3 regions of the Paenarthrobacter sp. FR1 genome follow, and region 2 is predicted to be linked to each of the others. Evidence: predicted binding sites of a transcription regulator. Region 2 holds the regulator's gene; each other region holds the start of a gene.
The links. Region 2 encodes LexA, which represses DNA repair genes until DNA is damaged. Its sites were predicted from a motif close to TCGAACANNTGTTCGA; they were not measured.

Region 1 (3,274 bases), on a different contig from region 2:
AACCAAGGAAGCAATTTTCGAGGCCGCCAGGCGTCTGGGATACCGGCCGAACGCAGTAGCCGCCGACCTGGCACGCAAGCACCGCTCCGCCGTCGGGCTGTACTTGATGGACATCCGTAACGAGGTCTACGCCGACATTCTCAGCGGCGTCCGCATGGCACTGCCCCAGGATGGCAACCGCCTGATCCTCAGCGTTTCCCGGTCGGTGGACGGCGTCGATGGAGGCGCGCTGGAGTCCCTGATCGAGGCTCGAGTGGGCATCATCATCGCCGCGACCCTCCTGGACCCGGACGAGCGCGTGCTTGAGCTGGCACAGATCGTGCCGCTGGTGAGTGTCACCCGGCCGGTGGCGGGCGTGGACAGCGTCTACTCGGACGATGTCGCCGGGGCGAGAGCCGCCACCGAGCACCTGCTCAGCCTGGGGCACCGGCGGGTGGCGCACCTTGCCGGGCCGATTTACGACGGACACATAGCCCGCCGGCAGAGTTATGAAAAGACCATGCGCGACGCCGGACTGAAGCCCCTAACGCTGGCTGCCGACGACTTCACGCAGGAGGCGGGGCAGCGGGCCGCGACCCTTCTCCTGACGCAGGCCGAGCGACCAACGGCAATTTTCACGCACAACGACCAACTGGCACTGGGCGCCCGGGAGGCCGCCTACGGCCTCGGCCTGGCCATCCCGCGCGACCTGTCCCTGGTGGGCTATGACAATTCCAGGACCGCAAAACTGCACGGCATCGACCTCACGTCCGTGGACCTCCATGCCATCGCCCTGGGCCAAGCAGCGGGAACAATAGCGTTGGAGCGGCTCAATGATCCCGAAGCACCTGTCGCAGACAAAAGGCTCACACCGGAATTGGTAGTCCGCGACTCGACAGCGCCGCCGGCACCCTAGATGTGATGGAGGCACGTGGTGGCAACGCCCCAGATGGTCAGCTCGGACAAGGCTGGCACCCGAATGTCCGGATACTTTGGATTCTCCGCCTGAAGGATGACCCCTGAGGGTGTGACGCGGAGCCTTTTGATGGTCAGCTCGCCATCAAGGACGGCCACGACGACGGATCCATCCTTGGGCTCCAGCGCCCGGTTGACGATCAACTCGTCGCCGTCACTGATACCCGCGCCTTCCATCGATTGCCCCGTCACCCTCACCACGAAAGTGCTGGTCACATCCTTGATCAAGTGCTCATTGAGGTCGATCCTGCCGTCAAAATAATCCTGGGCGGGCGACGGGTACCCCGCCGACACCGGAATGGGAGCCAGCAGTACCGACATCAAGGAAAAGCCCGCATCTATCACGCGGGGGCCGACTATCACGCCCACAACACACCTTTATTCGAATATATGTTCGATACTTGAGTGTACAGCGAATGACGGACATTGTTGCCGCGGCGTGTACCTGGGTTGCGAAGAGGTGTTCATGCCTTTCCGAACAGCGAGGCCTGCGATGGCCAGCACCTGTGCTATCAAACGCCGCAGCACCCCGTGACCGGAAGGCTATGGAGTGGCTCTGCTGCGCGGCTCCGCTCAGCGAAGGACGCGGTACCGCACGTGGGTGACCAGCCCAGTGCCGCTCACTTCCACAGGCTCAAGCGTCAGGTCCCCCACGCCGTCCAGCAGCCGCTCACCGCCACCGAGAATCATGGGTGAGATGTGAAGCCGCAGCTCGTCGATCAGCCCCGCCGCGAGAAATTGGCGCGCCGTCTGCGCTCCACCTGCGATGGCAACATCTTTGCCGCCGGCGGAATCCCGTGCGCGGTCCAGTGCAGCTTCGACTCCGTCCGTGACGAAATGGAAAGTTGTGCCGCCCTGCATCTCCAGCGGCTCACGTTCGTGATGAGTGAGGACGTAAACCGGTGCGTGATACGGCGGTTCTTCTCCCCACCATCCATGCCAATCGGCACCCCAGGGGCCGGGGCCGGGGCCCGCGAACATGTTCCGGCCCATGATGAACGCACCTGCGGCGAGGATCCCTTCGATCTCTGCGGCGTTGGTTTCCCGCTCCTCGAACTGCCAACGGTGCAAGCTTTCGCCGCGCTCGCCCAGCGGCTGCTCGAGGGACTGGTTGGGACCGGCAACGAACCCGTCCAGGGAAACCGTCAGATCGCAGGTGACTTGGCTCATGCGCCCATCCTGCCACCGTCGTCCCTGGCCGCATAGGAACCACTGCCTGGGAAGGTTCAATCGCTGAAGGTTATCGCCGGGGTCGAGCACCACATCCGCAACGCTTCGGCCCTATGCGCGGGATAGGACGGGTCCTACGCTGAACCTGTTCACATCCGCGAAGAGAGGGCGGCCATGGCACGGGATCCAAAACCCACGTTGGAGCAACTGAACATCCTCATCGGCGAGTGGGAAACGTCCATCCCGGGATTGGAAGCCCCCGGCCGGACCACCTTCGAATGGCTGGAAAACGGAGGCTTCCTCATCCAGCGTTCCACTGTCCAACGGCCGGAGTACCCCAACGCGGTGAGCATCATCGGCGCCACCGGCTCGGACGGTGCTTTCCAGCAGCATTATTTCGATTCCCGCGGCGTCGCACGGATCTACGACATGACGCTCAAGGACAACGAGTGGACCCTGTTCCGGGACGGACCGGACTGGCCCCAGCGCTTCGTTGGCCGTTTCAGCGCCGACGGCAACACCATCAACGCCCGGCTGGAACGGGGAACCTACCCTGGCGGCCCCTTGGAACACGACTTTGACATGGTGTACACCCGGATCAGCGCGCCCTGAGACTGCGGGTGCTTACTCCACCTCATTTACAGATCCCCTGCCCGGTGGGAACATAAGGCCCATAGTCCGCGGAGGCATCGCCCGGCCAAGCCCGGTACCCTCTGCAGCAGCTATGTTGTCAGCTCTCCTCTGAGAGGAACGGCCATGGGTCGTCTGGGGACCGGGAACAGTGGGGATGCAGGTTTTGAACCCGCTTCTGATCCGCCGCGCCGCAGCTCGACCGGCATCGAAAAGGTTGATGCTGTGGTGGTGGGTTCCGGCTTCGGCGGTTCGGTAGCGGCCCTTCGCCTGGCAGAGGCCGGCCAGTCCGTGGTCCTGATGGAGCGCGGCAAGCCGTACCCGCCCGGCAGTTTCGCGCGTACCCCGTCGGAGATGGGCAGAAACTTTTGGGACCCGGACCGCGGTTTGTACGGACTCTTCGACGCATGGACCTTCCGCGGCACCGAAGGCCTCGTTTCCAGTGGCCTCGGCGGCGGCTCGCTGATCTACGCCAACGTGCTGCTGCGCAAGGACGAGAAGTGGTTCGTCAACGAGTCAC
Region 2 (3,274 bases):
CCTCGGGCGCTGCAGCCATATAGCCCAGCCGCGCACCAGCCAGGGCGAATGCCTTGCTCATGGTGCGTGAGACGATCAGCCGCTCGCGGCCAGGCAGCAGGGTCAGGGCACTCGGCGTATTGTCGTGCGCGAACTCGTGATAGGCCTCGTCCACAATCACCATTGCCTGGCTCGCTTCGCCGGCCTCGTAGACGGCCTCCACCACGTCCAAGCCCAGCCCTGTCCCCGTGGGATTGTTGGGCGAGCACAGGAAAACGATGTTGGCACCGGTTTCCCGGACTTGGGCAGCGGCCGACTCCGCGTCCAACCCATAGTCGTCGGCACGGACGCCACGGACATACTCGGTGTCCGTGCCGCTGGCGAGCAACGGGTACATGGAATACGTAGGCGGGAAGCCAAGGGCTTTGCGCCCCGGACCACCAAATGCTTGGAGGATCTGCTGCAGGACCTCGTTTGATCCGTTGGCGGCCCAGATATTGTCCGGGGAGAGTCCGTGACCAAGGTACTCGGCCAGCGACTGGCGAAGTTCCGTGAACTCGCGGTCCGGGTAGCGGTTCAGTCCCGTGGCCGCAGCAGCGACGGCTTCAGTGATGGCGGCCTGGACATCCGCAGGGACACCATGGGTGTTCTCGTTGACGTTGAGCAAAATAGGGACATCAAGCTGCGGTGCGCCGTAGGGGCTCAGTCCACGCAGGTTGGTCCGGAGGGGAAGTCGGTCAAGTCGCTCAAGCTGGTCACTCACCACGTCAGTTTAAGGTGCCGCCGGGACTGCCGACTAACTGTGACGCCGGAGCATCCGTTTCCCTGCTGGTGGAGCGACTCAGTTGGCTGGGACAAACAGCTGCTGGCCGGGCTGGATACGTCCGCCGCGGAGGTCGTTCAACTGGATGATTTCCGCGATGACATCGCGCGGATCGCGCTCCGGAGCGGCTGCACCGGCGATACCCCACAGGGATTGGCCAGGTTGCACAGTGACGGTAACCGCCACCGGCGGATGCAGCTGAGCCTGCGAGTCCGAGGCCTTGGCGGGCGAAGTGATGAATCCGGCGAGGCTTAGCAGCGCAGCCACCAGCAGCATCGCGGGAATGCCGAAGAAGACCATCCGACCCCGACGGGTGAGCCGCAGGCGCGAGGGAGCCTGAGTGGTGCGGAAATCAGCGAACGTAGTGATTGCGGACATGAGCTGAGCCCTTCTGAGCTATTGCCTCACGCCGGAGTGCCCGGCGTTCGACTGCCAATTCTTTGTGTCCCCCTCCACCGACCCCGATGTTCGAACACTTTCTTCGAACATCCCGCATCAGCATCAGGTTTATAGAACACATATTCGAACCTTGCTATGACATTTTTAGCACTTATCAACGAACGGTGTCGAGACTCGCTAGAACAAATGTTTGATAAACGCCTGTGGCTGCCCTACGTTTGAGTGAAGAAACAGCACTGTTTCAGTGGAACAGGAGGGTCTGACATTTTTCAGGCCCTGCATCCCGGAGACTCTTCGGGGCGGAATGGAAAGGCATTGGCGAACATGGCAGCGAAAGCCACAGGCGGCGGGGCACCCCTGCGGAGCCAACAGCCTCAGAAGAGTCCCAAGAGCCTGACTGTCCGGCAGAAGAAAATCCTGGAGACCATCCAGCGGTCAGTGAACGACAACGGCTATCCCCCCAGCATGCGCGAAATCGGCGACACCGTGGGCCTCGCCAGTTTGTCGAGCGTCACCCACCAGCTCTCCCAATTGGAAAAACTGGGCTACCTCCGCCGCGATCCCAAGCGTCCCCGGGCCATGGAAGTCCTCATGCCGTTGACCCTCGACGGCGGGCCCATCCCTGGAGTTGAAGCGCCTACGACGCTTCGCAGCGCAGGAGGCCTCGCCGTGACGGAGCTGGCCAGCGCCAGCGATACCGCCATGGTTCCCCTGGTAGGCCGCATCGCAGCGGGCGGTCCAATCCTGGCGGACCAGACAGTGGAAGACGTACTCCCGCTGCCTCGGCAGCTCGTGGGACATGGCGAACTGTTCATGCTCAAGGTTGCCGGCGACTCCATGATTGATGCCGCCATTTGCGACGGGGACTGGGTGGTTGTCCGGCGGCAAAACGACGCCATCAACGGCGACATCGTGGCGGCACTCCTGGACGACGAGGCCACCGTAAAGACCTTCCGCCAGCGGGACGGGCACACGTGGCTGCTCCCGCAAAACACCCAATACGAACCCATCCTTGGCGATCAAGCCACCATCATGGGCAAGGTCGTCTCGGTCCTGCGTTCCCTCTAGGGGGCTTTGGCCGACCCCAGACGCTCCAGGACCCCACGCACCACCGCTCGGTCGGTCGTGGCCCAGAACGGTGGCAGCGCGGCCCGCAGGAAACCGCCATAGCGTTCTGTCGAGAGCCGTGAGTCGAGCACAGCCACGACACCTTTGTCACCGGTGGAACGGATGAGGCGTCCAGCGCCCTGCGCCAGCCGGATCGCGGCATGTGTTGCCGAAACCGCCATGAAACCGTTCCCGCCTGACTGTGCGACGGCCCGTGAGCGGGCAGTCATCAGGGGGTCATCCGGACGAGGAAAAGGAATGCGGTCGATCACCACGAGCCGGCAGGAACCACCCGGCACGTCGACGCCCTGCCACAGGGACATGGTTCCGAAGAGGCAGGTATCCGGCTCGTCCGCGAATTGCTTCACCAAGGCCGCCATGGTGGATTCGCCTTGGCAGAGGATGTCCACGTCCAGGCGCAGCCGCATGGCATCCGCAGCTTCCTCGGCAGCCCGCCGAGAGGAGAAGAGACACAGTGCTCCGCCGCCGGACGCGCGGATGAGGTCTTCCAACTCATCGAGCGCTTCGGGTGAAGTACCCCGGCCAGGTTTAGGCAGATGCTTCGCTACGTACAACACGCCCTGCTTGGGATAGTCGAACGGCGATCCAACATCGATGCCGGTCCAGCTTGGTGCCCCGTCGCCGATCAGGCCGAGGCCGCCGGCGGCCGGTTCGAAGGCCGAGCCGATGGCCAGCGTAGCTGAGGTAAGCACCACGGTGTGGCCGGCAAAGAGACCCTCCCGGAGCCGTCCCGCGACGCTGAGCGGAGCGATGTTGATGAGGGCAGGTGCGGTCTCGTCAGGTTGCGAATAACCCTGTTGGGGGTCGAAGGTGCTGTTCCGCGAGAACCACACTACTTCCCGGTTCTCCTTGGCCGCGAGCATACGCTCGCACAGTTCAAGAATGAGCATGAGCCGTGAACGCGCAAGCTGCCTGCCGCCGTCCACCGCGTTTGAAGAGTCCGTC
Region 3 (3,274 bases), on a different contig from region 2:
AGGACGAGGGTGAACATGAGGACCTTTTGCCGTCCGATCCGGTCACCGAAGTGGCCCAGGATGACAGCGCCGACGGGGCGGGCCACGTAGGCGAAGCCGAAGGTCGCGAAGGACATGATGGCCGCGTTGGCGTCTGCGTCCGGGAAGAACACGTGGGGGAAAATCAGGGCGGCAGCCGAGCCGAAGATAAAGAAGTCGTAGTACTCGACGGCGCTGCCCAGGAAGCTGGCAAGCGCGGCTTTCTTGGGGGTTCCGGTGGTTGTTTCAGTGCCTGGCGTCGCTGACGGCATTGTTTGGCTCATGGGAGGTTCCTTCTGTGACGACGATGTCGCGGATCTAGCTTCTTAGGGAAGACCAGAGCGAGGTGCGGCCGGATCATCCCGAAAGTAACCACATGGTGAGAGCTACTTGTGCAATACAGCAATAGTGGCTGTGAGTGGGGTCACTTGTCAAGAGATGTCACCACCATCTAGAAATAGCTCTCACTATGTGAGAGCATCGAGTTATGAGTGTGAAAGAGGACACAAAGACCGACATGGTCGGCAAAGCCCTGAGCCTGCTGGTACTTCTGGGCAATGAACCGCGTGGTGCAAGCGCGGCGGATCTGGCCAGGAGTGCCAGCCTGCCGTTCAGCACCACCTATCGCCTGCTGGGTTCGCTCACGCGTGATGGCTTCGTCGACTACGAGCCGGATGGGCGCCGTTACCACTTGGGCTTGCGGGTGTTCCAACTCGGCCAACGGGTTTCGAATCACCACGGCTTTGCAGCGACAGCACTGCCTGTCCTCCAGCGGGTCACCGAGCGCACTAACGAGGCCACCATCCTGTCTGTCCGCGACGGCAACCATCACCTCACGGTCAACAAGGTGGACGGCCCCAAGACCTTCCGCGTCACCAGCGACCCCGGCCATCTGGGTGCGCTGCACACAACCTCCGTGGGCAAGGCGATCGTCGCTTTCGAGGACGAGATCGAGCGGAAGCGTCTCCTGGAGGAGCTCCCCCTGGATCCCCTGACCGAGCACTCCATCACTGACCGCGACAAGTTCCGCGAGGAGATCGAGCAGGTTCGTCGCCAGGGCTACGCCGTGATGGATGAAGAAAACGAGATCGGCATGCGCGCCGTGGCCGTGCCGGTCCTCAACTCCCAGGGCCATGCTTTCGCGTCACTGGCCACTGCGGTGCCGGTCTTCCGCCTCACCATGGAGGAACTCATCGCTCATGTGCCCACCCTGCAGGAAGCCGCGGCTGAACTCGCGGCCCGCCTGCCCCAGCGCTGATCCCAACTGACTGGCATTTGTGGTTGTTATCAGCGCTCAGAACAACCACAAATGTCAGCTAGTTGAGTGCGCGCCCCCAAGATGTTCGCGATAAGAACAAGCGTGCGGAATATGAACACTTGTAGTAACCTAAATAACACCCCGGGAAGCGGCGCCCCAGAAAGCGCCAAACGCCCGGCGGTGCTGAAGTCAAAGGAGCTTTAGGATGAGCAACCGAGCCGAGTCCGTTCTGGTGGGCCTCATAGGCGAAGGCGTCATGCCGTCGCTCACGCCGCCCATGCACGAACGCGAAGCCGATGTGCAGGGCCTTCGCTTGCTGTACCGCCCCATCGACCTGCTGGAACTCGCATTGCCGGCCGCCGCCGTCGGGGACCTCCTCACCGCAGCCCAGCGCCTGGGCTTCAACGGACTGAACATCACGCACCCGTGCAAGCAGCTGGTGCTGGAGCACCTCGATGAAATTTCCGACGACGCCCGTCGCCTGGGTGCCGTCAATACGGTCCTCATCCAAGACGGTCGCTTTATTGGGCACAACACAGACTTCTCCGGTTTTGGTGCCGCCCTCAGCACCGGACTTCCGAACGCGAAGCTGGACCGCGTGGTGCAGCTTGGTGCGGGCGGCGCCGGTTCCGCCGTGGCCTATGCGCTCCTCAAAGCCGGCGTCAGCACGTTGGACCTGGTGGACATGGATCCGGCCCGCGCGGCGGAACGTGCCGCTGAGCTGGGCGAACTCTTCCCCACAGCCGTCGTCACGCCCCGCACAACCGCAGAGCTGAGCGAGATCATGCCCCTCGCGGACGGCTTGGTGCACTGCACGCCGATCGGCATGGCCGCACACCCGGGCCTGCCCCTGGACATCGAACTCCTGGAACCACGCCACTGGGTAGCGGACATCGTCTACCGCCCCATCGATACACAGCTGGTCCGCGAAGCACGGGCCAAGGGCTGCAAAGTCCTCGACGGCGGCCGCATGGCAGTCGGTCAGGCGGCCGACGCCTTCCAGCTCATCACTGGTCGCGAAGCCGACCGCGACCGCATGCGGGCACATTTCCTGGAGCTGATCGCGGTAGAAGACGCCGCCGCCGCCCTGGCCCCTGAGCTGACGAAGGCAGGCCACTGATGCGCACCGGAATCGCCACGGTCTGCCTGTCCGGCACCCTGAAGGAGAAGATGCAGGCCTGCGCCATTGCGGGCTTCGACGGCATCGAGATCTTCGAGCAGGACCTCGTCACGTCCCCGCACAGCCCGGAGGAAGTCCGGACGATGGCCGCCGACCTCGGCTTGGGCCTCGATCTGTACCAGCCGTTCCGGGATTTCGACGGCGTCACCCCGGACCTGCTCAAAGCCAACCTTCGCCGGGCGGAGGCCAAGTTCAAGCTCATGTCCCGCTTGGGCATGGACACCATCCTGGTCTGCTCCAACGTGGCCACGGCAACCATCGACGACGACGAACTCCGCGCCTCCCAGCTGGCCGAACTCGCCGAGCTGGCCGGGGATCACGGCGTCAAGGTTGCCTATGAAGCCTTGGCCTGGGGCAAATACGTCAACGACTATGAGCATGCGTACCGCTCGGTGGAGATGGTGGACCATCCCAACCTTGGCACCTGCCTGGACTCGTTCCACATCCTCTCCCGCGACTGGGACACTGCGCCGATCGAGCAGATCAACGCGGAGAAGATCTTCTTCGTCCAGGTGGCCGACGCCCCCAAGCTCTCCATGGACGTGCTGTCCTGGAGCCGCCATTACCGAGTGTTCCCCGGCGAAGGGCAGTTCGAGCTCGCCAAGTTCATGGGCCACGTGGTCCGCGCCGGATACACGGGCCCGGTGTCCCTGGAAGTGTTCAACGACGTGTTCCGCCAGTCGGACGTTGAGCGCACGGCCGTGGATGCCATGCGTTCCCTGATCTGGCTGGAGGAGCAGAGCGCCAAGTGGCTCGCAAGTACCTCCAGCGAAACCGCAGCCGGCAACGGCAGCGCGTCCCGCCGTCGTTATCCCATG

Region 1: ACR30Z_RS06790 (LexA family protein) is a predicted target of LexA. The motif match lies at 1,337-1,352, and genes of this name have one in related genera.
Region 3: ACR30Z_RS12630 (shikimate dehydrogenase) is a predicted target of LexA. The motif match lies at 1,369-1,384, and genes of this name have one in related genera.

The regions. Positions count from the first base shown of each region.
Region 1 is NZ_JBPFSF010000002.1:456,354-459,627, reverse strand. Features, by position in the region: gene ACR30Z_RS06795 (LacI family DNA-binding transcriptional regulator) at 1-895, shown strand, start outside; gene ACR30Z_RS06790 (LexA family protein) at 892-1,323, opposite strand; gene ACR30Z_RS06785 (dihydrofolate reductase family protein) at 1,528-2,124, opposite strand; gene ACR30Z_RS06780 (hypothetical protein) at 2,299-2,736, shown strand; gene ACR30Z_RS06775 (GMC oxidoreductase) at 2,881-3,274, shown strand, end outside.
Region 2 is NZ_JBPFSF010000013.1:46,493-49,766, forward strand. Features, by position in the region: gene ACR30Z_RS20195 (histidinol-phosphate transaminase) at 1-742, opposite strand, end outside; gene ACR30Z_RS20200 (LysM peptidoglycan-binding domain-containing protein) at 821-1,180, opposite strand; gene lexA (transcriptional repressor LexA) at 1,526-2,269, shown strand; gene ACR30Z_RS20210 (ATP-dependent DNA helicase) at 2,266-3,274, opposite strand, start outside.
Region 3 is NZ_JBPFSF010000005.1:336,398-339,671, forward strand. Features, by position in the region: gene ACR30Z_RS12620 (MFS transporter) at 1-302, opposite strand, end outside; gene ACR30Z_RS12625 (IclR family transcriptional regulator) at 506-1,276, shown strand; gene ACR30Z_RS12630 (shikimate dehydrogenase) at 1,482-2,396, shown strand; gene ACR30Z_RS12635 (bifunctional sugar phosphate isomerase/epimerase/4-hydroxyphenylpyruvate dioxygenase family protein) at 2,396-3,274, shown strand, end outside.